DNA from 4 places in the Nonomuraea sp. NPDC050680 genome. Region 4 is predicted to be linked to each of the others. Evidence: riboswitches for the same ligand, from Rfam matches in the RefSeq annotation. Region 4 holds a riboswitch; each other region holds the start of a gene.
The links. A riboswitch is a leader RNA that binds a small molecule or an ion and turns the genes downstream of it on or off. The one in region 4 is predicted to bind cyclic di-AMP.
Positions count from the first base shown of each region.

Region 1 (7,495 bases), on a different contig from region 4:
CGCCTGCGCGCGGGGCTCAGCGAGGAGCAGACCGCCTCGTTCGAGGAGATTCTCACCCAGCTGGCGCGGAACATCCGCGACTAGACAGGCGGCCAGACCGGGCTCAGCCTGCCCCGCGTCGACCTCACCTCCGCACCATGGGGAGGATGGGTTCATGAACACACGATCTATTGGCCATGCCCGTGTCGGCGCCATCGGGCTCGGCGCCATGCCCATGTCCGTCGCGGGTCACATGCCCGACGAAGCACAGTCGATCAAGACCATCCACGCGGCGCTCGACGCGGGAGTCACCCTCATCGACACCGCCGACGCCTACACGCCGTCGGCCGACCAGGTGGGTCACAACGAGCGGATCGTGGCCAAGGCCCTGGCGAGCTGGAGCGGCGACACCGGCGACGTACTCGTGGCCACCAAGGGCGGCCACACCCGCCTGCCGGACGGCGGCTGGCAGGTCAATGGCCGGCCGGACTACCTGGCCGAGGCGTGCGAGCGCTCCTTGAAGGCACTGGGAGTGGAGGCGATCGGGCTCTATCAGCATCACCGGCCCGACCCCGCCGTGCCGTACGAGGAGACGCTCGGCGGCCTGCGCGACCTGCTCGACGCGGGGAAGATCCGGATGGCGGGCATCTCCAACGCGAACCCGGAGCAGATCAGGCTCGCCCACGAGATCCTGGGCGGGCGGCTGGCCAGTGTGCAGAACGAGTACTCGCCGAAGTTCCGCTCCAGCGAGCCGGAGATCGACCTGTGCGAGGAGCTCGGGGTGGCGTTCCTGCCGTGGTCGCCGCTGGGCGGCATCAGCTCGGCGTCGGAGCTCGGTGGTAAGCACGCGGCGTTCGGCACGGTGGCGGCGGCGCGGGGCGTGTCGCCGCAGCAGGTCTGCCTCGCCTGGGAGCTGGCGCGCAGCCCGGTGATGATCCCCATCCCCGGGGCCAGCAGGCCGGAGAGCATCGTCGACTCGGTCGCCGCGGCCGACCTCGTCCTCACCGCCGAGGAGCTGTTCCTGCTTTCCTAGCTGAACGCTTTCCTCACTGAACGCTTTCCTCACTGAACGCTTTCCTGGCTCGACTTCAGGTGGCTGGGGCCGGCTGGTCGCCCTGATCGCCATGCCCGGGCACGGATCGACCGGGAAACCCCGCAGTCCAAGGTCGAGGCCAGTTTCGCGTCCTGAGCGCCGTCATGCGAAGCTGTCCTTGTCCCCAACACCAGGAGGTCCTCATGGCGGAAACACCGGAGCCGGAAGTCGACGAAACTCCCGAGGACGAGATGAAGCGCAAGTTCCGCGAGGCGCTGGAGCGCAAGCGTAACCAGCACGCCGACTCGAGCGCGGGTGGCAGGGGCAATGACCCTTCCAAGATTCACGGCGCTCACGGGCCCGCCGCCAGCAAGCGTTCTTTCAGGCGGAAGAGCGGCGGTTGACCTGGGCTTTTCTGGGGGTACGGCATGCCGTACCCCCTTTTTTCTTGACCTCCTAGGTAGATCTTCGCCCGTTTCATGGCCTTATGTTTGCCTTTGTCCGGTTTGGTATCTATAGTTCATGGAGTTACCAGCCGGTGACTTTGGGGCTTCAACAGGGGAGTACCAACCGGCAGGCGCCGAATCCCGCTCGCGGGAACCGGGGAACCAAACGTTCCTTAGGGGTGAATCCGACCACGGTCGGTAGGGCATCTCCACGTCCGAACCCGTCAGCTAACCCGGTAGGCGAGATGGAGAGGACACCTACCGCATGCGTAACCCCCGCGTAGTGCCGCCAGCCCGCGTGTTGTCATCCGCCGACTGACCGGCACCTTCCCCCCAGCTCTTCCCCGCTCCGCGTAGCGCCCGTTTGGCGTTTTGCCCGGCTACGCACACCTTTCGCGAGCGCAATCCCCTTGTTCCCGTATAAAGGACTTTGCTACTTCATGTCTGTTCGATCTGCCATGCTCACCGCCGCCGTAGTCGGTGCGATCTCCATCGGCGCAGGCACCGCCGCACACGCCGACACCGGCGGCGACAAGAAGGTCCTGCTCAAGGGCTCGACCACCGCGTCCTACTTCTGGGACGACTCCTCCGGCCGCGCCGGGGACACCGGACTGCCGGCCAGCGGCAAGCCCATGCAGAAGGGCCTCGCCGCCAGCCCGAGCTGGCCGCTCATGACCGAAGGCTACGTCGTCTACAAGGGCAAGAAGATGCCCTTCTTCGTCGGCGACCGCGGTCCGGGCGTGCCGTCCTCCAGCGGTGTCATGCTCGACCTCGACGCCAAGACCTTCGCCGCCCTGACCGGTGGCAGCTTCAACTCCAGCACGCTGGGTGTGGACGGCAACGGTGGCGCGGGCCACATCAAGATCCAGTACGTCATCACCAAGTGGGGTAGCGGCCCGGGCAAGAAGAACTACCCGCTGCCCTTCTCGACCGGTTCGTACGCCGTCGTGGACCGCAACCCCGCCAAGCCCCCGACGATCGTGGCCGAGGGCGACAAGCCCGCTTCGGTCAAGCCCGCTCCCGCCAAGGCTGTGCCGGTGGCCGCCAAGAAGGCCGACAAGGCCGGCGCTGTAGAAAAGGCCGGCGCCGTAGAAAAGGCTGAGAAGAAGGTTGTCGAGTCGAACGCCATCGGTGGCGCCGCCGCGGCGGTCGCGCTGGCGGTATTCGGCGGTGGCGTGACGGTCGGCCGCGACCGGATCCGCAAGCTCGTCCGGCGCTGACGGCCGTCAGATCCGAAGACGGTCTTGCTGACGGCCGTCAGATCCGGAGCCGACGATCTCGATGGTCGTCAGGTCCGGGGCTGGCGGTCTTTGCGTCCCGGGAAACAGAATGTCATTCTGACCTCGTGACCACGCTTGCAGCCGCCAACGGCATCGAGATCGCGTACGAGACCTTCGGCTCACCCGGCGGACGTCCCCTGCTCCTGATCATGGGGCTCGGCGCCCAGCTCATCCACTGGGACGACGAGCTCTGCGAGCTCCTGGCGGAACAGGGCCATCACGTCGTCAGATTCGACAACCGGGACGCCGGACTCTCCACACACCTGCACGACGAGGGCGTTCCCGCACTGGGAACGTCCTCTTCGTATCTGCTGGACGACATGGCCGACGACGCCGCCGGGCTGATGGACGCCCTCGGCTGGACCGCCGCCCATGTCGTGGGCGCCTCGATGGGCGGGATGATCGCCCAGACGCTCGCCATCCGGCACCCCGAGCGGGTGCTGACCCTCACCTCGATCATGTCGACACCCGGCCCGGACGTGGCCCCGCCCACGCCGGAGGCCAGCGCGGTGCTGCTCGCCGCGCCCCCCACCGATCGGGACGCCGTGCTCGCCCAGTCCTTGAAAACCTGGTCCGTGATCGGCTCGCCCGGCTTCGACCTGGACCGGGAACGCATCCTCCGGCTGTCCGGCCAGGCCTACGACCGGTGCTTCGACCCGCCGGGCACGACCCGGCAGCTGGCCGCCATCCTGGCCTCCGGCGACCGCACGGAGCGGCTCGGCACGCTGGGGGTGCCCGCCCTGGTCATCCACGGCGAGGCAGACGCGCTCGTCCCGGTCGCCGCCGGCCACGCGACGGCGGCGGCGATTCCGGGTGCCACGCTGCTGACGTTCCCCGGCATGGGCCACGACCTGCCTCGGCCGCTCTGGCCGGACATCGTCGGCGCCATCACCAAGCTCACCACGAGCTGACGCTCACCACGAGCTGACGCTCACCACGAGCTGACGCTCACCACGAGCTGACGCTCACCACGAGCTGACGCTCACCACGAGTTGACGTACCAGGGATCGGTGGAGGTCGGTGGCTCGTGTCCGCCGCGCCCGGACGCGAGCCACCGGATCTCTCAGATCTCCAGCTTCTCCTCGATACCGCGGAGCTGGTGCCGGGCGAGCGCCAGGTTGGCCCGCGCCCGGTCCAGGGCGAGATAGAGGAAGAGCCCCTTGCCGCCGCGGCCGGTGATCGGCCGGATGATGTGGTACTGGCCGCCGAGCGTGATCAGGATGTCCTCGATGGAGTCCTTGAGCCCCAGCGAGTCCATCGTGCGCAGCTTGGCCTTGACCACCTCCGTGTTCCCCGCCGCCGCGACCTGGAGATCCAGGTCCTTGGAGCCGCCGAGCGCCCCCAGCGCCATGCCGCTGCCATGATCGACGATCACCGCGCCCAGCGAGCCGTCGATCGTCATCATCTCCTTGAGAGAGACGTCCATGCTGGCCATGCCTTCCTCCGTTCAAGCTCAGTGAATCCGTGCTGAGATGGCGGCCACGCTGGCCGCCGTCTTGCGTCCCTCCAGCCGGAGCAGCCCGAGATTGGTGCCGGGCTCAGCCAGGACTGCGAGGACGATGGTGGGGCCCGCCGCGTAGAAGGCGGCGAAGCCGGCGGTGCCGGAGATGAGCGTCTCCTCCAGTACGCCCTGGCCCGTCATGATCGTCATTCGCCTGCTCAGCGCGAGCAGTGCCGCGGACAGCGCGGCGACCTGCTCGCCACTGCCGTCGGCGTTGTCGCAGGCGATGCTCATGCCGTCGACCGTGCAGGCGACGCTGCCGCTGATGTCCGGGGTGCGTTCGCGCAGGAGAACCATCTCCCTGAGCACCTCTTCACGCAGCTCCACCGGTGGCCTCCTTTGCGGGCGGGGGAACCTCATGTCAGCTCCTCCAGCGCCTTCTTCAGGCGCATCAGCAGGGCCAGGTCCGTGGGGTCCGCCGTGACCGGCGGGCCGAGCGGCAGGCCCGGGGCACGGGGATCGTGCGGCGGGCGTTGACCGACCGCTCCGCGTTCCCGCTGCGGCAGCGCGCCCTGCCCCTCTCCGGCGATCTTCGCTGCGCTCTCTTCCGGGGCTCGCGACGTGCCGTCCCTGGGAGCGCGCGTGTGGGCGCCCTTGGACGGGCCGTCGTGGGCGCGCGTGGTGGTCGTCTCCACTGGGGGTGCCAGCAGCCCGGCGGCCGCCATCCTCCGTACGGCCAGCAGCACCGAATAGCCGGACCTGCCGATCCGTCTGGCCAGGTCGAGCGGTGTCGCCTCGGCCCCGGCCCCGGTGACGACCTCCCACTGGACCGAATCCAGAGTCACCCCGCTACCCGGCAGCCATGGCGCCGGCCGTACCGGAGCCATGTCCAGCTGGGCGGACGGCCAGATCTGCGCGAGATAGGCGCGGCGGCGCGCGCACTCCCGCACCAGGCCCGCCACGTCGAAGAACCACTGCCCGCCCAGCCAGTGCTGCTCGCCCGGCCGGAACTTCGGCCGCGTCCCGCCTACCGGCAGCAGGAAGAACGCGGCGTCCAGGACGGCCCCGAGCACGCAGTACTGCAGCTCGCCCAGCGTGACGGGCCCCTCCTCCAGCAGGCGCGCGCAGCCCCCGCCGGCCTGCAGCCTGCGCAGCGCGGTCTCCGGCAGCCGCCCGCGCGCCGCCAGCAGCCGCTCGACGCCGGGCGTCTGGGCGCACTCCATGTACGTGACCCGGCCCTCGCTGAGGAAGATCGTCCCGGCTCGGCCCACGCGGAGCGCGCCCGTGGCCCGTTCACGGGCGAGACCGGCCAGAAGCGTGTCCAGCGGTGCCATGGCTCAGGTGAGCAATTGGCGGGAGATGTTCAGCAGGCGGTAGCGCGCCAAGGCGAGATTCGACCGTTCCAGGTCGAGGCGCAGGTAAATGACGAGCGGCCCCTCGAATACCGTTTCGAGGAATCTCAGTAAATGATGGCCTTTGTCGGTAGTGACCAGCATGTCGTCGATGCGGATCGTTTCGCCGGGGCAGGAGCGGGCCAGGCCGTCCATGGTCGCGCGCAGTGTCTCGGTCAGGGCGGCGGCGGAGCTCTCAGCGTCCACACCCTGCGGTGGCCCGCTGATAGCCACGGCCATGCCGCTCGTCTGGTCCACCAGCATCGCGTCCAACGCCCCTGGTATCGCCATGACCTCGGTCAGGCAGTCATCCAGTCCCAGCACGTGACCCTCCCACGCCGTCATGAGGACTGGGACAGCGTAGGAGCGGCGGATGACGGCTGGGCGATCGGATAAAGCGAGATATGTATGAGGTTAAAGATGTCTACGGCCAAGGTAGAGAAAAACCTAACCGCGACGGAGATTTTCCGATTAGGGGTATTGCTGACGGCATTTAAGAGTTTTGCTCACATTATTCTCGGCCCAGCTTTCCGGTATCCAACGGATACTCTGGAGAATATGAAGATCCTTCTCTTTGGCGCGACCGGCATGGTCGGTCAGCGCATCGCCGCCGAGCTGGCGGCCCGCGGCCACGAGGTGACCGGTGTCAGCAGGTCGGGACCGGTCAAGGGAGATGTGCGCGACGCCGCCACGCTGGGCCGCGGCCACGACGCGGTGATCTGCGCGATCGCTCCGCCCCGCGACGGGAGCGAGCCCGAGGGGCCGTTCCTCGACGCCCATCGCGCCCTCATCGACGGCGTCCGCGCCGCCGGGGTCAGCCGGCTCGTCGTCGTCGGCGGCGCCGGCGGCCTGGAGGTGGCGCCCGGTGTCGACCTGGTCGACACGCCCGGCTTCCCGGAGATGTACAAGAAGGAGGCGCTGGCCCAGCGGAGCGCTCTCGGCCTCTACCGCGAGGTCGACGACCTCGACTGGACCTACGTCTCCCCGGCCGCGGAGATCGCGCCCGGAGAGCGCACCGGACACTTCCGTGTCGGTGGCGACCAGCTTCTCGCGGACGCCGAGGGCAACAGCCGCATCTCCGCCGAGGACTACGCGATCGCGATCGCCGACGAGGTGGAGAAGGGCGCGCACCCGCGCCGGCGCATCACGGTGGCCTACTGAACCCCGCCCCGCGCCGGCGCATCACGGTGGCCTACTGAACCCCGCCCGCCCCGGCGCATCACGGTCGCCTACTGAACCCCGCCCCGCTCCTCCACCAGGTCGTCCGGCTCTTCGAGCAGGCCGCCCGGCTCCTCGGGCAGGAGCGCCTTCTCGTCGGGCTTGTGGACGAGCACGTTGTCCACGTACGACTTCACGGCGGCCGGGAGGCCCACGTCGGCCCCGGCCGCCTCCGACAGGTACCACCGGTGGTCCAGCACCTCGTGGAACAGCTGCGCGGGCTCCAGCTTCACGCGCAGCCGGGCCGGAATGCCCTCGACCGTCGGCTGGAACACCTCCGCCAGCCACCGGTGCGCCACGATCGCCTCGTCCTCGTGCCGCAGGCCCTTGGCGACCCGGAAGCCGTCGAGGTCGTTCAGCAGCCGCCTGGCCTGGTTCTCCTCGACGTCGAGCCCGGTGAGCCGGAGCAGCCGCCGCTGGTGGTGCCCCGCGTCGACCACCTTGGGCCGGACGATGAGCCGCCCGGTGCCGACCTTGCGCCGCACCATCATCTCGGCCACGTCGAAGCCGAGCAGGTTGAGCCGCCTGATCCGCTGCTCCACCCGGTGCCAGTCGACCTCTTCGATGATCTCGTCCTGGGTGATCTCGTTCCACAGCCGGTGGTAGCGGGTCACGATGTCCTCGGCGGTGTCCATGGGGTCGATCGACGGGTGCAGCAGCCCGCCCGCCTCCAGGTCGAGCATCTCGCCGAAGATGTTCATGTGCGC
Region 1 is NZ_JBFAIF010000003.1:537,935-545,429, forward strand. Features, by position in the region: gene AB0H88_RS13715 (MarR family winged helix-turn-helix transcriptional regulator) at 1-84, shown strand, start outside; gene AB0H88_RS13720 (aldo/keto reductase) at 155-1,012, shown strand; gene AB0H88_RS13725 (DUF5302 domain-containing protein) at 1,216-1,416, shown strand; cyclic di-AMP (ydaO/yuaA leader) riboswitch at 1,581-1,716, shown strand; gene AB0H88_RS13730 (hypothetical protein) at 1,899-2,678, shown strand; gene AB0H88_RS13735 (alpha/beta hydrolase) at 2,804-3,649, shown strand; gene AB0H88_RS13740 (hypothetical protein) at 3,802-4,173, opposite strand; gene AB0H88_RS13745 (roadblock/LC7 domain-containing protein) at 4,192-4,566, opposite strand; gene AB0H88_RS13750 (hypothetical protein) at 4,596-5,513, opposite strand; gene AB0H88_RS13755 (roadblock/LC7 domain-containing protein) at 5,517-5,894, opposite strand; gene AB0H88_RS13760 (NAD(P)-dependent oxidoreductase) at 6,129-6,731, shown strand; gene AB0H88_RS13765 (DUF4032 domain-containing protein) at 6,800-7,495, opposite strand, start outside.
Region 1: linked by a shared signal. The riboswitch ahead of AB0H88_RS13730 (hypothetical protein) and the one ahead of AB0H88_RS19590 (CHAP domain-containing protein) in region 4 are both predicted to bind cyclic di-AMP.

Region 2 (7,495 bases), on a different contig from region 4:
TCGGCCGCCGCGCGCACCTGGCAATCGGAGACGAATGTCTGACAGGACCCCTCGAGCACGAAACCCAGTATCGCATCGGTCTCCTACCAAACGGTAGGAGCTCCGTTCGTAGCGTCCCAGGAACACAGCTCGAAACAGAGGAGATCACTGTGAACGTAGGAATCTTGGGCACCGGAAACCTCGCCGTCGCGCTCGGCCGAGCCTGGGCTCCGGCAGGTCACTCACTATTCGTGGCAGGGCGCGACCCCCTGCGCTCCAAGGAGGCCGCCGACCAGATCGGCCCTATGGCGAAGGCTGTCGACCCCACAGAACTCGCAACTCAGATCGACGTGCTCGTGGTGGCGGTCGCTTGGGAAGGGCTGGAGGCGGCGCTGTCTCTCGTCGGCGCCCCCGAGGGGTCACTGGCCGGCAAGGCCGTGATCGACTGCACCAACCCGGTCGACTACACAACCTGTGAGCTGAAGCCGACATCCGGCTCGGCGGCGGCACTCGTGGCGCACACGGCTCCGGGTGCACACGTGGTGAAGGCGCTCCACCTGTTCGCAGGAGCCTCGTGGCCGTACGTGGGTCCGCAGGAGTCAGCGCCGGTCGTGGCGATCTGCGGCGACGAGCCAAGCGCTCTCGATCGCGCTGCGGCGCTTATCCAAGATCTTGGTGCCCGGCCCGCGGTGGTCGGTGGGCTCGGCAGCGCCCGGCAACTGGAGGAGGCCGCCGGCTTCGTCATGAGAGTCGTCGCGGCGGGTTACAACCCGAGGCTCGCCGTTCCCGATGTGGATCCGGCACTCCTTCGAGCAGCACAGACGACGACCGACTAAGCCAGCAGCCCACCGGAGAGGGTCGTGACTCCGGCCTTCACGGCCCTCTGGTTCACCCCTGATACCCCCGCCATGACTCACCCGCTGCCGGAGATCGCTAACTACTGATAGAGACGCTTTCTCATGATCGGCAGCTGTCGGAGGGCGTGGTCACGGCCGAGAAGGTCCGGGACCTGCTGGTGGCTCATCGCCTGGCCGACCGGGCGTTGACGTTCGCGATCGACGCGAGTACGCATCCGCGCCCGTATGCCGAGACCAGCCCGGGACGTCAGTGGCATCACCTGTCCGGACCGGGCGGGGTGGACGGCGGGGTGCCGGGCTGGGCCTGGCAGCCCCTGGTCCAGCTCAACCTCGACCATGACTCGTGGGTCGCGCCGCTGGATGTGATCTGCGTCGAGGTCGGCGGCCCGGCCCAGAGCCTTGCCGCGGTCAGCCAGGTCGACGCACTAGAGGGTCTGTCCGGGCGATCAAGAGGACGGGCTAATGCGTCGCGGTCGTCAGTGCGGGTTATCTCGGTTGCTGCGGATTTGCTGTGCTGTCAAGATCTGCACATGATTACCCCTGGCCCAATAGTCCCTGGTGGTGGCGGCTACCGTCACTCGTACGAGATCAGCGCCCCTGCACGCCTGGTCCAAGTCTCCGGACAGATTCCGGTGGCGCCGGACGGCAGCCTCCCAGACGGATTTGCCGCGCAGTGCCGCCAGGTCTGGGCCAACCTGGCGGCTGCGCTGGCTCATCACGGGATGGGTCTGTCCGACCTGGTCAAGGTGACCACGTTCCTGTCAGACAGGGCGTATCGGGAGGAGAACTCCGCCATCCGGCAGGAGGTACTCGGCGACCACGCTCCGGCTCTGACGGTCATCATCACGGGTATCTACGACGAAGCGTGGCTATTGGAAGTCGAGGCTGTCGCGGCGCGGTAAATGCCGTCCGCCGGTCATGAAGGCCGGTCATGAGCGGAGCCACAGGACGGTGGCTGCGACAGCGACGGTGCCGAGGAAGACGTAGCCGCGCTTGTCATACCGTGTGGCCATGGCCCGTGACTGTTTGAGCTTGTTGATGGCCCTCTCGACGGTGTTGCGCTTTTTGTAGCGGTCCCTATCGAAGGCGGGTGGCCGTCCGCCGCGTGATCCTTTGCGCAGGCGGGCGGCCTGGCTGTCGCTCTTCTCGGGGATGGTGTGGCGGATGCCGCGTCGGCGCAGGTATTGGTCGTGGCCTGGATGGCGTCGGGCTTTGTCGTCACACAGGACGGTGACGCGCCCACAAGAGGATCCGCGCAGCCAGGTCGGCTACGTCTTCACCCTCTTCGGCAAACACCATCGGGATCAGCGCGCGTGCCTGCGCGGCGTCCGCCATCGCGTCCTCGATCCACTCTCGCGCGTAGCCGCGCGCCCGCAGGCGGTCCAGTCGCACCTCGTCGGGGCAGTCCAGTACGGCCCAATGGGCCGGATCGTCCCACCGTCCCGCCGGTGCGAGTTCCGGGGGATCGGGGACAGGGCACAGCAACAGCACCGGATGCCCGGCCCGCCGCACCATGGTGACGATCCGCGCCCACAGCCGGTCGTACGCGGGCCACACGAGAGCGGCCCGCGGGTCGGCGATGGTCACCCCGAGCAGCGCGCCGTCTTCGAGCAGCTCATCCATGTCCATCACGACCAGCCCGTCCGCCGCCCGCAGCAGGTACGGCAACAGGGTCGTCTTTCCCGCGGCGGGAGCGCCCGCGAGCAGGTACAGAGGCGCGAGCCCACCGGCCGGTTGATCTACCACCGGCTTGATCATAGAGAGCCGGCCGACAGGGCGGGGCCACGTGGATGGCGGAGGCCGAGTTCCTTCGCCGACCGGGCCGCAGCCGGTCAGCGTTCGGCCGCGAGGGTGACGCCCAAACCGATGAACACGCTCCCGGTCGCCGCGTCGATCCGGCGGCGCACCGCCTGACGGCCGCGCAGCCAGCCGCCGATCCGCCCGGCCAGCACGCCGACCGTCGCGTCGGCCAGGAACTCCAGGACGATCAGGATGGCGCCGAGGATGGCGAACTGCAGCCAGACCGGCCCCGCCGCGGGATCGATGAACTGGGGAAGGAAGGCGATCATGAACGTGAACGTCTGCGGATTGGCCATGGAGGAGACCACACCGTTGAGGAAGGCACGCCGGCCGGACATTCCGCGGCTGGCCGGATCCTCGGCCTGGCTGTTCTTGCGGTTGCGGATCATCTGGACCCCGAGGTAGATCAGGTACGCGGCGCCGGCGAGCCGTAGCACCGTGAACACGACCGGGAACGTCGTCAGCAGTACGGCGAGCCCGGCGGCGGCCGCGGCGATGTACAACGCGTCACCTGTGATCACGCCGACCGTCGCCAGTAGCCCGGCGCGGGGGCCACCCCGCAGACCGCATCCCAGCACGAACAGCATGTCGGGTCCGGGGGTGATCAGAGCGACGATGGTGGTCGCCGTGAAAACGGCGAGCAGGTGCGGATCGATCGGCATGTGATGATCTTTCCACCTCCGGTGTCGGCGCGCGGCTCCGGGGCCGGCGCGACCAACACCGTTCGGGGCACGCCGGCGCAACTCACGTTCACTGATCAGGAACGGTCAGGCGGCGTAGCGCGGGTAGCCGTAGCCGACGACCTGGGAGGTGGGACGGACGCGCTGTTCGACCTTGCCGTTGCCGGTGTTGCCCTCGATCGTGGAGATCGTGCCGTCGCCGTTGTCCTTGATCACGAAGCCGACATGGCTGATGGAGCTCAAGTCCTTGCTGCCGCTCCAGGAGTAGAAGACCACGGCGCCGGGCTTGGCCACGGTGCCCCAGCGGTGGTTGCCGGCGAACCACTTGGCGTGGGCCACGGTGTAGGCGTCCCAGCCGACCTGGGAGCGGGCGCCGCTCTCCTCGCCGACCCAGGAGACGAACATCGAGCACCAGGCGGCGTTCAGGTAGTCCTGCCTGGTGCCGCCGTCACGCTGGACGGTCTCGGCGGCGCGGGGTGAGTTCACGTACCACTGCTGGAACTTGGTGCCGCCGCCGTTGGCGTCCTCGGACGTGCCGACCTGGGCCTTGGCCAGGTTCAGGACCTGCTGGGCGGTGACGTTCACCTTGGCCTCGCCGTTCCTGCCGCCCTGCGCGGAGGCGGGGGCGGCCTGAGCGGCCTGGGCGGTGGCGGGGGCGGCCTGAGCGGCCTGGGCGGTGGCGGGGGCGGCCTGAGCGGCCTGGGCGGTGGCGGCGTGCCGTGTGGGGGCCGTGGCCGCCGTGTCGGCGTTCGCCGCGGTGTGGGTGCCGAGGGCGGCGGCGGTGATGGTCGCGCCGAGCGCGATCTTGGCGTAGTTGATCTTGGGGGTGCGGATGATGATGATTACTCCTTGCTTCCATTCCGCTTACCGGGTTAGCTGACGGGCTCGGGCGTGGAAGCTGCCCTACGGCACATTGATGTGCCGATTAGCCCCGATCGAGACATGGGTCCCCGGTCCCGCGCACAGGCGGGTTCAGCGGTCACAGGTGATTTCCTGTGATGCATGTGATGGGTATGACGTCCGTACTCGGACATTGGCGGCGCGGCCGGGAGGGATGCTCACTGTCTAGGCCAGGCGCACAGATGGGTACAACGCACCCCTGACCTGGGTAATTCCATCGCAATGAAATCGCCACGCCAGGCCCGCCCAGCTCGTCGATCCGTCAAGTGGCGGGGGCACCTTGTTGATGTCGTGCCAGGGCGCATCCGGAGAAAGTTCGCCTACGGTCTGTCGAAATCGCGTCGCCCGTCCGACGTAGAGGCGTACCGACCAGTCATACAGCCAGGGAGACCCTCATGGCCCAGTACGCGATCCTCATCTTCGACAACGCCGAAGCCGGCGACTACACCCCTGAGCAGCAGGCGGCGAGCCAGCGGCACGCCGACGATCTCGTCGACTCCGGCGCCATGATCGCAGCGTACGCGCTGCGGTCCGCCGACACCGCCACCTCGTTGCGCGGCGACGTGGTCACTGACGGCCCCTTCATCGACTCCAAGGAAGTCATCGCCGGCGTCTGCGTCATCGAGGCCCCCGACCTGGACGCCGCCCTGGACCTGGCGCGTCGTAACCCCGCCGTCCAGTGGGGCCGTGGCGGTGTCGAGGTGCGTCCTGTCGCAGGCGGCATCGCGCCCATCGCCCGATGACGGCCGCGGCGGACGCGGGACAGGCAGAGGCGGACGCGGGGCAGGCGGTCGCCGACGCGCATCGGCGCGAGTGGGCTTTCGTGCTCGCCGCGACCGTGCGCGTCGCGCGGGATCTGGACCTGGCTGAGGAGTGCGTTCAGGAGGCGTATGCCGTGGCGCTCTCGGCCTGGGAACGCCATGGAATCCCCGCCAACCCCGCCGCGTGGCTCACCACCACGGCCAAGCGCAGGGCGATGGACGCGATCCGCCGCGAGCGGACCTTCCGGTCGAAGCTGCCGCTGCTGGTGGAGCCCGACGAGCTCGCTCCGCACAGGCTGACGGAAGGAGATGAGGGAGACCAAAAAGAGGGGGATCGAGAAGAGGGGGACGCGGTGGAACTGGAAGGTGCCGTACCCGATGAACGGCTGCGACTCATCTTCACCTGCTGCCATCCCGCGCTCGCGCAGGAGGCGCAGCTCGCGCTCACGCTGCGGCTGGTGTGCGGGCTGCCGACACCGGACGTCGCCCGGGCACTGCTGGTGTCGGAGCAGACCATGGCCGCCCGGATCACCCAAGCGAAGAAGAAGATCTCCGTCGCCCGCATCCCCTACCGGGTGCCGCGCCCGGCGGAGCTGCCGGACCGGCTGGCAGCCGTACTCGGCGTCCTGCACCTGCTGTTCACCGCCGGGCACACGGCGCCCTCCGGCCCGGCGCTCATGCGCACCGACCTGGCCGACCGCGCGCTGCACCTGGCCCGCGCGCTGCGAGAGCTCATGCCCGACGAGCCCGAGGTCGGCGGGCTGCTGGCACTGCTCGTGGTCACCGACGCCCGGCGCGCGACCCGGACCGGCGCTGACGGCCGGCTGCTGCGGCTTGAGGAGCAGGATCGCTCGCTGTGGGACCGCAGTGCGCTGGCCGAGGCGCACGAGCTGATCGTGGCCGGGCTGCGCGGCGGCCGCGCGGGGCGCTACCTGCTGCAGGCGGCGATCGCCTCGCTGTACGCCGAAGCGCCCTCGTACGAGCAGACGGACTGGCCACAGATCGTGGCACTGTACGACAGGCTGCTGGCGCTCTGGCCCTCACCGGTCGTCGCGCTGAACCGGACCGTTCCGGTGTCGATGCTCCATGGACCGGCGGTCGCACTGACGCTGGTGGAGGCGCTGGAGCAGGATGGCCGGCTCTCCCGGTACCAGTACCTACCGGCGATCAAGGCAGACCTGCTTCGCCGACTCGGCCGTACGGACGAGTCGGCGGCCGCTTACCGGCAGGCGCTGGAGCTGACCGACAACGAGGTTGAGCGGGCCTTCCTCACCGGGCGTCTAACCGGCCAAGCGTGACAAGGCTCAGCCAGGGCCGAGGAAGGTGATCCCCGGCCCTGGCGCGCCGTGAACTACGCCAGGCCCAGCTGCGCCTCGAAACGACCCTCTTCGAGGCGCCGCTTCACGGTGGTCAGGAAGCGGGCCGCGTCAGCGCCGTCCACGAGGCGGTGGTCGTACGTCAGCGCCAGGTACACCATCGACCGAACGGCGATGACCTCGCCCTCAGCGGTGTCGATCACGACGGGACGCTTCACGACGGCGCCGGTGCCGAGCATGCCGACCTGCGGCTGGTTCAGGATCGGCGTGTCGAACAGGGCGCCGCGGCTGCCCGTGTTGGTCAGCGTGAACGTGCCGCCGGTGATCTCGTCGGGCGTCACCTTGTTGGCGCGGGTGCGCTCGGCCAGGTCGGCGGTCTTGCGGGCGAGGCCGGCCAGGTTGAGGTCGCCGGCGTTCTTGATGACCGCCGCGATCAGGCCGCGCTCGGTGTCGACCGCGAGGCCCAGGTGCTCGACGTCGAAGTAGGTGACCTCCATGGTCTCGTTGTTGATCGTGGCGTTGAGCTTCGGGTGCTGCTTGAGCGCCTCGATGGCCGCCATCTCGAAGAACGGCATGAACGACAGCTTGACGCCCTCGCGGCGCAGGAAGTCGGCCTTCGCCTGGTCACGCAGCCGGGCGATCTTGGTGACGTCGACCTCGACGACCGTGGTGAGCTGGGCCGCGGTCTGCAGCGACTCGACCAGGCGCTTGGACATGGTCTGCCGCAGTCGCGACATCTTCTCCGTACGGCCGCGCAGCGTGGTGTCGACCTCGACGGGCTCGGGAGCGGCGGCGACCGGAGCCGGCGCGGCCTGAGCGGATGCGGCGGCGGGAGCCGGAGCGGCCTGTGCGGCGGCGGGAGCCGGCGCTGCGACCTGCTCGCGCTGCGACTTGGCGGCCTCCAGGACGTCCTGCTTGCGGATGCGACCGCCCACGCCGGTGCCGGTGATCGCCTCGAGGTCGACACCGTGCTCGTTGGCGAGCTTGCGCACCAGCGGCGTCACGTAGGGGCTGTCGCCCGAGGACGGCAGCGGGGTCGGCTCGGTGGCGGCCGGGGCCTGCTGAGCGGGCGCCGGAGCGGCCGGAGCCTGCTGCACCGGAGCGGGAGCCTGAGCGGGCGCAGGGGCGGGGGCGGGGGCCTGGGCAGGAGCGGGCTGCGGGATCGAGGAGACCGGCGCGGGAGCCGGGGCCGGCTCGGGCTC
Region 2 is NZ_JBFAIF010000001.1:437,836-445,330, reverse strand. Features, by position in the region: gene AB0H88_RS02160 (helix-turn-helix domain-containing protein) at 1-59, opposite strand, end outside; gene AB0H88_RS02155 (NAD(P)-binding domain-containing protein) at 150-815, shown strand; gene AB0H88_RS02150 (RidA family protein) at 962-1,738, shown strand; partial or broken gene AB0H88_RS02145 (transposase) at 1,766-2,029, opposite strand; gene AB0H88_RS02140 (AAA family ATPase) at 2,055-2,582, opposite strand; gene AB0H88_RS02135 (LysE family translocator) at 2,669-3,298, opposite strand; gene AB0H88_RS02130 (CHAP domain-containing protein) at 3,404-3,901, opposite strand; cyclic di-AMP (ydaO/yuaA leader) riboswitch at 4,163-4,304, opposite strand; gene AB0H88_RS02125 (YciI family protein) at 4,612-4,959, shown strand; gene AB0H88_RS02120 (DUF6596 domain-containing protein) at 4,956-6,275, shown strand; gene sucB (2-oxoglutarate dehydrogenase, E2 component, dihydrolipoamide succinyltransferase) at 6,329-7,495, opposite strand, start outside.
Region 2: linked by a shared signal. The riboswitch ahead of AB0H88_RS02130 (CHAP domain-containing protein) and the one ahead of AB0H88_RS19590 (CHAP domain-containing protein) in region 4 are both predicted to bind cyclic di-AMP.

Region 3 (7,495 bases), on a different contig from region 4:
CGGAGCTTGCCAAGGGGGTCACGGTTGATCGCGTTGGCAGACGACTGGATATCAGCGGGCGCACGGTACGCCGGAGACTACGGGGTATCTGCGACCGCATCGGAGTCGCCACCGCGATCGAGGCCGTGGCCTGGGCCGCCCGCCGCCAGCTCATCTGACCGCTCGACCGGCCCAGCCGCCAGGGCCCCAGCTGTCAGAGAGCCGACCGCCAGAGCACCTGCTGTGAGTGGGGGTTTAGGCTCTGAGAGCACCTGCTGTCACTGTGCCGGCGGCCGAAGCGTCGGCCGTCGGAGTGCCTGTGGCGCGCGGAGGTCAGTCGGCGATGCGTACGGCGCCCGCGAACGGACGGCGGGCGATGGACGCGATCCGCACGACGTCACCGGTCTGCGGTGCGTGGACCATCATGCCGCCGCCGATGTAGATGCCGACGTGGTGCAGGTCGCCATAGAAGAAGACCAGGTCGCCGGCGCGCAGCTCCTCCTTGGAGATGTGCCGTCCGGCCGTCCACTGGTCGCCCGTGTAGTGCGGCAGTGAGATGCCCACCCGCTGGTAGGCAGCCATCACGAGGCCGGAGCAGTCGTACGAGGTCGGCCCCTCGGCGCCCCAGACGTACGGCTTGAGCTGCTGCGTGAGCGCCCACCTGGCGGCCGTGGCGGCCTTGCCGGCGCCGATCACCGGCAGATTGACCCGCGAGGCCCGGGTGCCGGGACGGCCCGCCTCGCCGATCGCCCGCTTGAAGAGGCTGCTCTCGACCTTGGCGACGAGCGCGGTGATCTTGTCGCGCTTGGTGCCGAGGTTCTCGACGATCTTCTCGACCTCGTCGATGCGCGTCTTGGCGCTGGCCCTCGCCTGCTCGGCGGCCGCCCTGGCCGTGGTCACCTGGTTGACCTCGAAGCCCTGCTGCTGCTCCAGCGCGTAGGTGGTGGCCGCCCGGTCGAGGAAGCTCTCGGGGTCCTCGGAGGTGGCGAAGTTCAGTGCCTGGCCGAAGCCGCCGTTGATGTAGGCGTTCTGGGCCAGCATCGCGGCCTTGGCGCGCTTGGCGGCCAGATCGGCCTCACTGGTGGACAGCGTCTTCCGGGCCGCCTCAGCCGACTTCTTGGCGGTCTTGAGCTTCTCCCGCTGACCGTTGAACTCCTCGCTGAGCGTCTCGATCTGGGTGTGGAGCTCCTCGGCCTGCTTGGACAGGTCCTTCAGGGAGGGCTTGGGATCGGCGACGGCGGAGCCGACGGGGACGGCGAAGAGGAGGGTGGCGATGGTCGCCGCGATGACACCCAACCGGGTGGGGACCTTCCGGAGCTCCGGAAGGCGGGCGTGAGCGCCCGCCGGCTTCCCCTCGCGATCGCGGGTCTGCTTCACCAACCAGCTCCTCTCATCGGCGCCTACCGGGTTAGCTGACGGGTTCGGGCCGGAGCAGCCCTACCGAACGACTCGCTCGGATTCACCCCATGGGTGGTGGCGTCGGGATGAGGTCGCCACCGGCGGGTCCCCGGCTCCCTTGCGGGATTGGGCGTGTCTCCACGCTGGCTCGCGTGGGTGACATCGTCGCTGGACACTAGTGCACTCCGGGTTCGTGCTCAACCAGAACTGCCAAGTCTGTAGAGGTTTCGCAACCGAAGGGTCACGAGGTGATCTCGTGCTTGCCGGTGCTGAACAAACTTTATGTCCTTTTTGCACCAAGTTCGTCAAGGCATGGAAGCCTGTGTGCCAAGGGATCCCGCATCGTGCTCGATCAACCACGAGATGTCATGAGATGGGAGAGACGTCAGAGTTAGGGGGAGGCCGTAATCGGATCTGTACGCTGGAGACCCATGGAGCAGGTCGCCGAAGTGACAGTCCCGGACACGGAAGTCGTCGTCCGGCGTGCCCGCACGCCGGATGTCAGGACGATCCGTCTCCTGGTCGACACATACGCGGGCGCTGGACCCCGGCTTCTGGAGAAGGCCACCGTCACGCTGTACGAGGACGTGCAGGAGTTCTGGATCGCCGAGCGCGGCGGCCAAGTGGTCGGCTGTGGCGCGCTGCATGTTCTTTGGGAGGATCTCGCGGAGATTCGCACGGTGGCCGTCGATCCGGAGTTCCGTGGCTTCGGAATCGGGCATCGGATCGTCTCCTCCTTGATCAAAACGGCCCGGGAACTCGGCCTGCGCCGGGTTTTCTGTCTGACTTTCGAGGTGGATTTTTTCGCGAGGCATGGATTCCGCCCCGTACAGGGCACCCCGGTCTCACCCGAGGTCTATGCGGAGCTGCTGGCCTCGTACGACGAGGGTGTCGCCGAGTTCCTCGACCTCGAACACGTCAAGCCCAACACCCTGGGGAACACCCGCATGCTTCTCCACCTGACATCGGGTGACGCGGACCTTGACTAATGGGAAAGGTGATTGTTGATACCTATGTCGATACGTTGGGCAGCACAGGCATGTGTCCTGACACGTGCCACATGCGCACTCGAAGCGAGGTGACACGGTGAGCACCGGACAGCCGCCGTATCCACAGGACGAATCCGGCGAGAACTCTGCGCCTGGCGGGACTGAATACGGACATCACAACGCGGGCCGTCCCTATGGCGAGCCCGACCCGGATGCGACGGTCGTTGGCTACCGGGCGGACGACGCCTACGGTCAGCAGCCCAACTACGGTCAGCAGCAGCAGGGCTACGGCCAGCAGCCGCAGTACGGGCAGCAGCAGCAGCAGGGCTACGGCCAGCAGCCACAGCAACCGCAGTATGGACAACAGCCGCAGTACGGGCAGCAGCCCGGCTACGGCCAGCAACCTGAATACGGTCAGCAGCCCGGATACGGCCAGCAGCCCGGATACGGTCAGCAGCAGGCTTCGGGTCAGCAACCCGAGTACGGCCAGCCCGGATACGGCCAGCAGCCGCAATCGCAACCCGGTTACGGCCAGCAACCGCAATCCCAGCCCGGATACGGCCAGCAGCCCGGTTACGGGCAGCAGCAGCCGTCCCAGCCGGGCTACGGCCAGCAGCAGCCGTCGCAACCCGGCTACGGCCAGCAGCAGTACGGCCAGCAGCCCCCGTCGGGCCAGCAGCCCGGCTATGGCCAGCAACCCCCGTCGGGCCAGCAGCCCGGCTATGGCCAGCAACCCGGTTACGGCCAGCAGCCCGGTTACGGGCAACAGCAGCCGTCCCAGCCGGGCTACGGCCAGCAGCAGTACGGCCAGCCGGACTACGGGCAGCAGCAACAGCAGTACGGCCAGCAGCCCGCCTACGGGCAGCAGCCGTACGGTCAGCAGCCCGGCTACGGGCAGCAGCAGCCACACGGGGTTCAGCCCCCCGGTGCCCCGGCCCCGCTCGCCGAGTGGTGGCAGCGGCTCGTGGCGAGGATCATCGACGGTGTCATCTTCGGCATCGCGAACTGGGTGATCGGTCTCGTTTTCGGGGCCATCCTGCTCTCCGGCTACAACTCCGTGACCGGCGTCTCGAGCGGCCTGCTGGGCTACACCGCCTACAACATCGTCATCGCCGTCGTGATGACGGCGGTGTACGTCGCCTACGAGTTCTTCATGACCAAGATGAGCGGCCAGACGGTCGGCAAGATGGTCATGGGGATCAAGATCGTGCCGACGGGCACCATGCTGCCTCCGGGCGGCCTGCCGAACGACGTGGCGCTCAAGCGGGCCGGTGGCACCTGGGGTGGATACATCCTCGGCATCATCCCGTGGGTCGGTGCGCTGCTCGGCGGGATCGTCGTCGCGCTGAACGGCGCCTCCCAACTCTGGGACAAGCCGCTGCAGCAGACGTTCGCCGACAAGTTCAGCAACACGGTGGTAGTGAAGATCAAGTAGTCTTCGCGGACGCGAAACAGAGGCTGGCCCCCGGCCGGCCTCTGTTTTGTATGTGCGGACGGCAGCAAAATGGGTAGCGGTCGGTTCGCCGAAGGGGCGAGGTGGGTTATGACCGGGTTGCCGCCGTGGAGTGACGCCGCCCCCGCGGAATGGTGGGAACGCCTGGCCGCCCGGCTCATTGAAGCCCTCGTCTTCGGTGTCTTCTATTACATTCTGTTCATGGTGCTGTGGGGCACCTTCCGAACTGTCGGGTTGCTGGAGGTGTTCGACGGCCGGTTGCCCGGCGTGTTCGCCTGGCTGCTCGGCGGGCTGGGATATACGGTCTATGACTGGGCCGCGCATTCCATGAGCGGCCGTACGTTCGGCAAGGCGATCATGAGGATTCGCCTGGAGCCGGGCGGCCTTCGGCGCGGTGCTCTGCTGAAACGAGCCCTGGTCTATCCGGGAGCGGCGATGGTCATGGGCATTCCGGTGCTCAATGTGCTGGCCGGAATCTTCGTCTTCGGCGTCGGGATCCTCATCTTGATCGACAAGCCGCTGCAGCGTGGGCCGCACGACAGGCTCGCCGGAACACGGGTGACCAAAGATCTTCGCTGAGCCTTGTGAGCCTGGACGGAAGTCTTTCCGCAAAATTTTCGCTTGATCCGGTAAGGAGCCTGGAGAGACTGGCATTAGGCTATGGGGCGTCCGGGTTGCCGGATGTTGGCGCACATGGCACATGGACGGCATCCATGTACCACTATGGTCAGGTGCGGGCGGTTGTCCACCTCGTGAGGCATGAGGGGCGCTCATGCCCAGGCCGCTTGTGGATAAAGCGCCCATCGAAACCCCCGTCCGCTGTGGAGGCGAGGACGAATGCAGGCCCTTACCGACGTATTGTCAGCGCTGATCCCGCCGGTGGTGGTGGGCGCCGCCTTCATCTTTGGCGTAGTGAAGTTGGTCCGATCCGAGGCCGCTGGACGCCGTCCAAACCGCCAGGATCAGGCCGAGAACCACAACTGAGCCGCTGCTCAGCAGAATCTCTGTAGCGCTGAATTGTCTCCGCGCCTTTCCGGGTATATGTTTGCCCTGGCGAATGAAACAATGCTCCGCGAAAGGATTGCGTAGATGGCCAAGCAGATCCAGGAGATTCTCATCGATGACCTCGATGGGGGCGAGGCCAATGAGACGGTCAGCTTCGCTATTGACGGCTCCTCCTATGAGATTGACCTGAGCGACCTTAACGCCAAGAAGCTGAGGGACGCGCTCACGCCTTTCGTACAGCACGCTCGTCGGTCCGGTGCCGTGACCACGCGTCGGCGCGGTCGTGGCGGGCAGCGTGCGATGAGCCGCGAGAAGAGCTCGGAGATCCGGCAGTGGGCCAAGGCTCACGGTCTGCCGGTGAGCGAGCGTGGCCGAATCGCCTCTACCGTGGTGGAGAAGTACGAACAGGCTCACTAGAGAGCCGGCTCCTGACCATGCGCTTATGCCGCTCGCCTAAGAACCCCGGCGAACGCCATAAGCGCATGATCATTTGTAGCTGCTTCTCGAATGGTGGACGGTTCGTGACGGCGATCTTCTAATCGCCCATATGTGATCATTTTGGGCTGCCCGCTCGGTCGATTCCGGGCGGTTTTCCGGCGTGGTGCGTTCCAGGCTTGGTGTCGGCTCTCCGATGCCCCGACGGCCCTGATCGGTAAGCGTGACGGCCCGGGTCGGTAACCTCGCTGACCGGATGGGCGATTTCGCGGCCCGCGGGCGCCGTGCCGGGATCGAGATTTCGCGGCCTGCCGGGCGCCGTGGCACGAGCGAGATTCCGCGGCTTGCGGGTGCTGTACCACGATCGATTGGCGGTAGGCGCGCTTCCTTACATAGGATGTTTCCGTATGGCTCACGCATGAGGCATCGGCGATGCGCGGGCGGGCTCTCTCCCCGGCACCGGCCGCAAGCCGATCCATGTTGATCTGCCGGCGCGGTGGCGGCCAATTCCAGGCGCTTCACGCAAGCGTCCTAAACATCGTTCGCTTGCGGCGTATCGGGAACACGTAACCCCCGATCGGTAGTTGGATAGAGGGTGAACGCCCTGCTCCCGGGGAACGTCTCTGCTATAGAGCGTGTCAGTGGCAGTGGGCACGGTTCGCCGAGCCAGGGCTAGCATGCGGGATGACGGGACCGGATTTACCGGCCTGACTGACCGCTCTGTGAGGAGCGACGAGATGTTCGAGAGGTTCACCGACCGAGCAAGGCGGGTTGTCGTCTTGGCCCAAGAAGAGGCCAGGATGCTCAACCACAACTACATCGGCACTGAGCACATTCTTCTTGGTTTGATCCATGAAGGTGAGGGCGTAGCCGCCAAGGCTCTGGAGAGCCTGGGCATCAGCCTTGAAGGAGTGCGTCAGCAGGTCGAGGAGATCATCGGCCAGGGCCAGTCGGCTCCGTCGGGGCACATTCCGTTCACCCCGCGGGCCAAGAAGGTTCTTGAGCTGTCGCTCCGTGAGGCTTTGCAGCTGGGTCACAACTACATCGGCACCGAGCACATCCTGCTCGGGCTCATCCGTGAGGGTGAGGGTGTGGCCGCCCAGGTGCTGGTCAAGCTTGGAGCCGATCTCAACCGTGTCAGGCAGCAGGTCATCCAGTTGCTCCACGGTTACCAGGGCAAGGAGCCGGCCGCCGCGGGCGGCCCGCAGGAGTCGGCCCCGTCGACCTCCCTGGTGCTCGACCAGTTCGGCCGTAACCTGACCCAGGCCGCCCGCGAGGGCAAGCTGGATCCGGTCATCGGCCGTGAGAAGGAGATCGAGCGGGTCATGCAGGTCCTCTCCCGGAGGACCAAGAACAACCCGGTTCTGATCGGCGAGCCCGGCGTCGGCAAGACCGCCGTCGTCGAGGGCCTGTCACAGAAGATCGTCAGGGGCGAGGTGCCCGAGACGCTGAAGGACAAGCAGCTCTACACCCTTGACCTCGGCGCTCTGGTGGCGGGCTCGCGCTACCGCGGCGACTTCGAAGAGCGCCTGAAGAAGGTGCTCAAGGAGATCCGCACGCGCGGCGACATCATCCTGTTCATCGACGAGCTGCACACGCTCGTCGGCGCGGGCGCGGCCGAGGGCGCGATCGACGCCGCCAGCATCCTCAAGCCGATGCTGGCGCGTGGTGAGCTGCAGACCATCGGGGCCACGACCCTCGACGAATATCGCAAATACCTGGAGAAGGACGCCGCTCTGGAGCGGCGCTTCCAGCCGATCCAGGTGGCCGAGCCCTCGCTCAGCCACACGATCGAGATCCTCAAGGGTCTGCGCGACCGCTACGAGGCGCACCACCGGGTGTCCATCACCGATGGCGCGCTGGTGGCCGCCGCGCAGCTGGCCGATCGCTACATCAGCGACCGCTACCTGCCCGACAAGGCGATCGACCTCATCGACGAGGCCGGTTCGCGGATGCGCATCCGCCGGATGACCGCTCCGCCGGACCTGCGCGAATACGACGAGAAGATCGCCAACGTCCGCAGGGACAAGGAGTCCGCGATCGACGCGCAGGACTTCGAGAAGGCGGCCGCGCTCCGTGACCAGGAGAAGCAGCTCCAGCTCAAGCGCGAGCGGCGCGAGAAGGAGTGGAAGGCCGGCGACATGGACGTCGTGGCCGAGGTCACCGAGGAGCTCATCGCCGAGGTCCTGGCGACGGCCACCGGCATCCCGGTCTTCAAGCTGACCGAGGAGGAGTC
Region 3 is NZ_JBFAIF010000019.1:106,104-113,598, forward strand. Features, by position in the region: gene AB0H88_RS40815 (LuxR C-terminal-related transcriptional regulator) at 1-158, shown strand, start outside; gene AB0H88_RS40820 (NlpC/P60 family protein) at 313-1,356, opposite strand; cyclic di-AMP (ydaO/yuaA leader) riboswitch at 1,362-1,520, opposite strand; gene AB0H88_RS40825 (amino-acid N-acetyltransferase) at 1,809-2,366, shown strand; gene AB0H88_RS40830 (hypothetical protein) at 2,389-3,276, opposite strand; partial or broken gene AB0H88_RS40835 (RDD family protein) at 3,322-3,801, shown strand; gene AB0H88_RS40840 (RDD family protein) at 3,910-4,398, shown strand; gene AB0H88_RS40845 (Lsr2 family protein) at 4,909-5,241, shown strand; gene AB0H88_RS40850 (ATP-dependent Clp protease ATP-binding subunit) at 5,997-7,495, shown strand, end outside.
Region 3: linked by a shared signal. The riboswitch ahead of AB0H88_RS40820 (NlpC/P60 family protein) and the one ahead of AB0H88_RS19590 (CHAP domain-containing protein) in region 4 are both predicted to bind cyclic di-AMP.

Region 4 (7,495 bases):
CGGCCACCAGCACGTCCACGACCGGCCCCGTACAGGCCACGATGATCGCGTCCGGCCGCGTCCGCTCCGCCAGACGCCGCACCGCCCGTGCCGCCATCAGCGGCGGCGCGGGACGTTCGCCCACGGCGGCGGCGATCTGATCGGGCGACGGCGCGATCGGCGTACGCACCACCGCGAGGTCCCTCTCGCAGCCGGGTGGCAGGTCGTCGAGCAGGCAGGCCGCCCACTTCAGGTACGAGTCGGAGTCGGCCACGGCCAGCACTCTCAAGTGGTCACTCCAGTCAGATACGGGCAGAGGCCCAGTCGTATGGGTGAACGCCCGTCTTAACCGGCCGTTCCAGTCACGTACGGAGCAAGCCGGTCACCCGGCGACTCCGATCAGCCGCGGGATGAGCCAGTCACCTGGCCATTCCGATCAGCTGCGGGGTAAGCCGGTCATCCGGCGACTCCGGTCAGATGGGAACGCAGGTCGGGGGCCGCCCTGCTGGTCCACCAGTCGTCCGGCACGTCCACCGCCTCGACCGCGACGCCGCGCGGGCCGAGCAGCACGCGCAGCGAGGAGATCGCGGTGGACGGCAGGCTGAGCACCCGCTGGGCGGGGTCGAGGCCGCGCAGTGTCAGCTCGGCGGGCACGCCGGCGTCGTGCACGGTGATCTCGGGCCGCTCGCGGATGACCGCCACGTCAGCGGGGTCCTCGCGGCGGTGCGGGAAGTAGGCGAGCGGCTCCTCGGCGGCCAGGTCCATCAGCCAGCTCAGGTAGCGGTCCCGGTGGACCAGTCCGTTCCTGACCAGAGAGGTGCCGAGCACGACGGTCCGCTCGGCCGGTCCTGGCCCGCCCAGCGGCTGCTCGCGCAGCCAGCCGAAGTCGTGGCGGACCAGGTCGACGCCCGCCGCGCGGACGGCCACCGCCAGCTCGTCGGTCACCGGCAGCGCGGTGAAGACCGACACCCGGCTCGCGCGCAACCTGATCGCCGCCGCCAGCCCAAGCGCCGCGCGCAGCTTTCCCGGCTGGGCCCGCGCCCGCAACAGCGGCTTGTACGGCCCCGCGGCCAGCAGGGACAGCAACCGGAGCGTGGCCAGCCCGTCGTCGACGATCACGATGCGACCCGGATGGGAGACGAGCCAGCGCAGCTGAACCCGGCCGGAGAAGGCGTCGCCGATGGCGTGCGGGGAACGCGGCATGCGCTCGCGCGGCTCGGCCAGCTCCAACCCCTCGGGCAGAGTCAGGCCGGACAGCTCCCGGCGGGTGGCCTTGAGCGCTCGCAGCCCGGCACGCGGCACGACGAGCGTGGCAGGCCCGAGCATCCCAGCGCGGTGCGCCTCTATGGCGCACAGCATCTGAAGCGGGGACTCCACCCAGGCCGACGCCTGTTTGCCCACTCTGTTACCCCCGCGGGGTGATAGCCCGATCACGACCGCTTCAAGCTAGCCCGGCCGCCTTAAGCCGCCAGAAACGGGACATGAACAATGGGACCATGAACTCGCTACTACTCAACAGCGACGGCGTACAGGTGCCGCAGCTCGGGTTCGGCGTCTGGCAGGTGCCGAGCGACGAGGCCGAACAGGTCGTGACGGCCGCCCTGGAAGCCGGTTACCGCCATATCGACACCGCCAGCGCGTACGGGAACGAGGAGGGCGTCGGCCGGGCCGTACGCGCCTCGGGGATCCCGCGCGAGAAGCTGTTCGTCACCACCAAGCTCTTCAACAGCGACCATGAGCGGGCGGAGGAGGCGTTCGACGAGAGCCTGTCCCGGCTCGGTCTCGACTACGTGGACCTGTATCTGATCCACTGGCCGGTGCCGGCGCGGAACAAGTACCTGCAGGCATGGCGCGGCCTGGAGAAGATCTACCGTCAGGGTCGGGCCAAGGCGATCGGTGTGTCCAATTTCACCGTCGAGACGCTCACCCGGGTCATCGACGAGGCCGACATCGTTCCGTCCATCAACCAGATCGAGCTGCACCCGTACTTCCAGCAGCGCGGGCTGCGGGAGTTCCACGAGGCCAACGGCATCCTCACAGAGGCGTGGAGCCCGCTGGGGCAGGGCAAGGGCCTGCTCGGCGACCCGGCACTCGCCGTGCTGTCGGAGAAGCACGCCAGGACACCCGCGCAAATCGTGCTGCGCTGGCACATCCAGCTCGGCAACGTGGTGATCCCCAAATCGGTCACGCCGGCGCGGATCAAGGAGAACTTCGAGGTGTTCGACTTCGTCCTCGACAACGAGGACATGGCGGCCATCGGCGCGCTGAACCAGGAGAACGGCCGCATCGGCCCCAACCCGGACACTTTCGCCTGGATGGGGTGATTCCCTACGATCTTTCCTCATGAAGGATCTCTCATGGGGTATCGCGGCCACAGGCGTCATCGCGGCAAAGGTCGGGGCGGTCATCGCCGCTGAGCCAGGAATGCGGGTGGCCGCCGTCGGCTCGCGCGACCTCGGCCGCGCGCGGGCGCTGGCCTCGGCGCTGGACGCCGAGTCGGCGTACGGCTCGTACGCGGAACTGTGCGCCGACCCCGGCGTAGACGCGGTCTACGTGGCGACCCCGCACGCCCAGCACCTGGAGGTCGCCGAGGCGGCGATCGCGGCGGGCAAGGCGGTGCTGTGCGAGAAGCCGCTCGCCGCCTCCGTCGCCGACGCCGAGCGGATGGTCCGCCTGGCGCGCGAAGCCGGGGTTTTTCTGATGGAGGCCATGTGGACCCGATTCAATCCGCTCATCCAGCGGGTGGCCGCCGATCCCCGGTTCGGGGAGATCCGCTCGGTCCAGGCGTCGTTCGGCTTCAGGCACCCGTACGATCCCGCACACCGGCTGTGGGCGCCGGAGCTGGGCGGCGGGGCGCTGCTCGACCTGGGCGTCTACTCGTTCGGGCTGGCGCAGTTACTGCTCGGGATGCCCTCACGGATGCACGTCACGGGCTCGCTGGCGCCCTCAGGAGTGGACGCGGAGGCGGGCGGGGTGCTGGTCTATCCGGGCGGCAGGCGGGCTCTGGTGGAGTGCTCGCTGCTGGGTCCGTACGCGAACGACGCCCTCGTGGTGGGCACCGACATGCGCGCCCACCTCGAGGCGCCGTTCTGGGCTCCTGAGCGGGTCGTGCTGAGCGGGCCGTCGATGGAGACGGAGGAGCTCGTACTCGATCCGGCGGACAACGGGTACGCCGGCGAGGTGCGCGAGGTACGGGACGCCATGGCCGAAGGCAGGACCGAATCCGCGATCATGCCACTTGACGAAAGCCTTGCCATGATGGGGCTTCTGGCCGACGCGAGGGAGCAGCTCTCTTAGCTGGCGGTTTATCCATTTGTAAGACCCTTGCCACTTGCATTACCTTTGTGGTCATATGAGGCATACGTCCGGTTTGTCCGTTCGTTGCCAGACCATCGCACAAGGCATCACAGGACCGTCCTGTGACCGCTGAATCCGCCTCGCGCGGAACCGGGGACCCACCGTCCTTTTGGGGTGTATCGGCACGTCACGTGCCGTAGGACAGCTTCCACGTCCGAACCCGTCAGCTAACCCGGTAAGCGGCATGGAAGCAAGGAGTACCCCCTCGATGGCCAAGTCCCATCTTTTTCGTGCCACCAAGTCGACCTTCGCTCACGCCGTCCTCGGCGTGAGCGTCGCGGCCGCCGCCCTCGCCGGCCAGTCCGCCGCCCACGCGGACACCCTCGCCGCCCACGCTCCGGCCCCCGCGGTCGCGGCTCCGGCGCACGCCGCCTCCGCCGCGAAGAGCCACCCGGAGAGCGAGATCAAGGCCAGGGCCACGGTCTCGCGGGTTCTGGCGCTGGCCAAGGCCCAGGTCGGCACCTCTGAGAACGCCTACGGAGGCGGCACCAAGTTCCAGAAGTGGTACATGAACTCCCCCCGCGCCCTGGAGACCCTCAGGCGCGACGGCGGCACCCGGGCGGACTACCTGAACGCCGCCTGGTGCTCGATGTTCGTCTCGTGGGTCGGCGACCAGTCCGGCGCGCGCAGCATGATCGGCTGGGACGCCTACACGGTCGAGCACGCGAAGTGGTTCGCCGGCAACAACCGCTGGGGCACGACCCCGAAGCCGGGTGCCGTGGTGTTCTTCTCGTGGGGCGGCAGCAAGAGCCTGGACGACATCGAGCATGTCGGGTTCGTCGTCAAGGACAACCACAACGGGACGATCTCCACGATTGAGGGCAACACCGGCAACGGCAGCGTCCAGCAGCGCGTCCGGCCGACATCCCAGGTCGTCGGCTACGGCTACCCGAACTACGGCGCCTGACGACTTCCTGATCGAGGGCTCTCCTGCCGACGAGCGCGCGTCCTTCTGGACGCGCGCTCGTCGGTGTCTTTCCTGGCGTGCGTGCGTCTTCCCAGGTTGGGCCGAACAGCGCATGGCTGCCTTATCTGCCCATCCGACCGCAACCCCCAAGTTTGGGGATGTCACGGGTCTGCCGTCACCTCAGACACTGACGGTGGCCGGACAGCGAGCCGGTTCTCGATACTGGAGGAGGGGACATGTCACCGACGACGCAGCAGGACAACTGGCGCTTCTGCAACAAGTGCTACACCCTTTGGTGGAATGGCCGCCCCGACAACGGGCACTGCCCCGCGGGCGGCGCCCACGAGGGACACGGCAGTTGGAACTTCTACCTCCCGGCGAACCCCGCCGAGCACATCTGACGCAAGACCGGGCCCCCGGCCGATCTCCCCGCGACGCCACGGCTTCGCGGGGAGATCGGCGTTGGATCCCACGGATCGGGGAAGGCAGCCCCACCAGAAGGACCAGACAGTAGGTGGCCGTCAGTGGGCCAGGCCGGTCATGGCGAGCGACAGCAGGCGCTGGGCCATCTGCGGGTGACCCGGCGACTGCTCGCCCGCCCACGCCACCCCGGCGGCCAGCGCCAGCAGCTCCTCCGTGGTGATGTCCGCCCGGACGGCGCCCTGCGCCTGGGCCCGTTCCAGCAGGCGGGAACCCGCCGCCCGCATCGCGGCGCACGAGGCGTGCAGCTCCGAGCTCTCATCCCGCAACGCCGCCATGACCGACTCCGGCAGCCCGCGGTAGGTCGCCGACCCGGCCGCCACCTCCGCGAGCCAGGTGAGCAGCGCGTCGCGCGGCGACGGCTCGGCGAGCAGGCCGGCGGCTCGGCGGCCCAGCGCGTCGAAGCGGTCGCGCATGAGCGCCTGGAGCAGCGCCTCGCGCGTCGGGAAGTGCCGGTAGAGGGTACCGATCCCCACACCGGCGCGCCGGGCGATGTCGCGCAGCGACGCCTCCGTGCCGTGCTCGGCGAATGCCGCGCGGGCGGCGGTCAGGAGCTGGTCGTGGTTGTGACGGGCATCCGCGCGAAGCGCCTCGGGCACGGCAGGGCTCTCCTTTGACATTGACAAGCGGAGCAGTGCTCCGTAGATTTCGGAGCATCGCTCCGCATAATCTACCAAGGAGATGCCATGACCGATCGAACCGTGCTCGTCACCGGCGCCACCGGCCAGCAGGGCGGCGCCACCGCACGCGCGCTGCTGGCGGCGGACTGGCACGTCAGAGCCCTGGTACGCGACCCGAACACCGCGGCGGCCGGGCGGCTGGCGAAGGCGGGTGCCGAGCTCGTACCGGGTGACATGGGCGACCGCGAGTCGCTGGCGGAGGCGGTGCGCGGCGCCTACGGCGTGTTCAGCGTGCAGCCGGCCGCCGGTCCACCGCACGGGGTCGCCGAGGAGGTGCGGCTCGGCGTCAACGTGGCCGACGCCGCGCACGAGGCCGGCGTACGGCACCTCGTCTACGCCTCGGTCGGCGGCGCCGACCGGGACACCTCGATCTCCCACTGGAACACCAAGTGGGAGATCGAGCGCCACATCAGGTCGCTCGGCCTGCCGGCCACGATCCTGCGCCCGGTCATGTTCATGGAGAACCACACCGGGCCCCACTACGGCGTGACCGGCGAAGGGGCGCTCGTCCGGCTCATCCCGCCGAAGGCGATGGTCCAGCTCATCGCCGTCACCGACATCGGCGCGTTCGCCGCGCTGGCCTTCGGCGACCCGGACCGCTACCTCGGCTTGGCGCTGGAGCTGGCCGGTGACGAGCTGTCCCGCGCCGACCTGGTGGCCGCGATCGCCCGCGCCACCGGTCGTCCCGTGAACGTCGAGCCCATCCCGGCGGAACGGCGGGCGGAGCTCGGGCTGAGGCAGAGCGACATGGAGTCGATGGAGTCGTTCGCGGGCTGGCAGGCGGACATCCCCGCCCTGCGGGCCCTGCACCCGGGGCTGATGGACTTCGAGACGTGGCTGGAGCGCGAGGGCAAGGCCCTGTTCGCGGCCCTGTTCGCGGCCTCCTGACCGCGCTCTCAACAAATCGCCTGGTTTCCGCATCTCATTTCCTAGATGACAGTCACTGCTAAAGGGAAAGAAGCGGCCATGGGTGCCCTGCGCGAGATCCCACCGCGGTCCGGGCGGACTCGCGCAGCCGTGCTGTTGCCTGCGGCTGCGGTCGCCTTCGTGGTCCTGATCGGCTCCGGCGTGCCCGCCCGCGCGGCGGACGGGGCAGCCGCCCCGGCCGCCGAGGTCATGCGTTCGGGCGTCCCCAAGGGGTTCTTGCTCTACGAGAGCAAGACGACCAGGAAAAAGTTCGAGAAGAAGATCGGCCGGATGTCCTGGAAGTTCAGCGATCGTCGGAGCGCGCCGCTGCTGATCAATCCCTGCGGGGTCGAAAAGCGAGCGGACAAAGACCGCCAGGCGGCACGGACCATCACCGGCAGAAGCGTGATGTGGGACGGCGATTACGCCGAGCAGCTGATCGTCTATCAGGACGAGATGGCCGCCAGTACGGCCATCAAGAGCCTGCGATCAGAACTGCGCCGGTGCGGCAAGCGGAATCGCGATTCCTTCACCTTCACCACAAGACCCGCCCATATCGGCGACGAGGCGTTCTTGGTGAATGTCTTCCAAGTCGCCTCCGCCATGACCGGCACCGTCATGCGGCAGGGCAGGTCACTGGCCGTCTACGCCCTCCCCTACTACCGCAAGAACTGGCGGGAATCGGACTACGGCGGATCCCAAGCCCGGATCATGGCCAGGAAGCTGTCCGCGTCCTCGCTTGGTAGGTAGATCGCCTTTTCTTACCGCCGCAGGACCGAAGGCGCCGGTCCTGGTTCGCGGCGCCGGTGACCGCCTACGACGTCTCCTGGTAAAGAATTCTGCTCACGTGTCGATTCGGGGTCTGACCGTTCGACGCGTTCGTGAGAGTGGCGTTCGTGAGAGTGGCGTTCGTGAGAGTGAAGGAGGCGGATCGTGAAGTTCATGATCGTGGGGAAGGCGAACGAGGCGACCGAGGCCGGGGCGCTGCCCAGCCAGGAGCTCGTCGACGCGATGGGCGCCTACAACGAGAGCCTGGCCAGGGCGGGGGTGCTGCTGGCCGCCGAGGGGCTGTACCCCAGCTCCCACGGTGCGCAGATCGCCTATACCAAGGACGGCAAGGCGACGGTGCTCGACGGGCCGTTCGCCGAGGCCAAGGAGCTCATCGCCGGGTTCTGGCTGATCCAGG
Region 4 is NZ_JBFAIF010000004.1:861,266-868,760, forward strand. Features, by position in the region: gene AB0H88_RS19570 (DUF6716 putative glycosyltransferase) at 1-262, opposite strand, end outside; gene AB0H88_RS19575 (hypothetical protein) at 436-1,356, opposite strand; gene AB0H88_RS19580 (aldo/keto reductase) at 1,476-2,303, shown strand; gene AB0H88_RS19585 (Gfo/Idh/MocA family oxidoreductase) at 2,323-3,276, shown strand; cyclic di-AMP (ydaO/yuaA leader) riboswitch at 3,394-3,533, shown strand; gene AB0H88_RS19590 (CHAP domain-containing protein) at 3,545-4,243, shown strand; gene AB0H88_RS19595 (hypothetical protein) at 4,480-4,644, shown strand; gene AB0H88_RS19600 (helix-turn-helix domain-containing protein) at 4,765-5,322, opposite strand; gene AB0H88_RS19605 (NmrA/HSCARG family protein) at 5,410-6,291, shown strand; gene AB0H88_RS19610 (hypothetical protein) at 6,370-7,059, shown strand; gene AB0H88_RS19615 (YciI family protein) at 7,252-7,495, shown strand, end outside.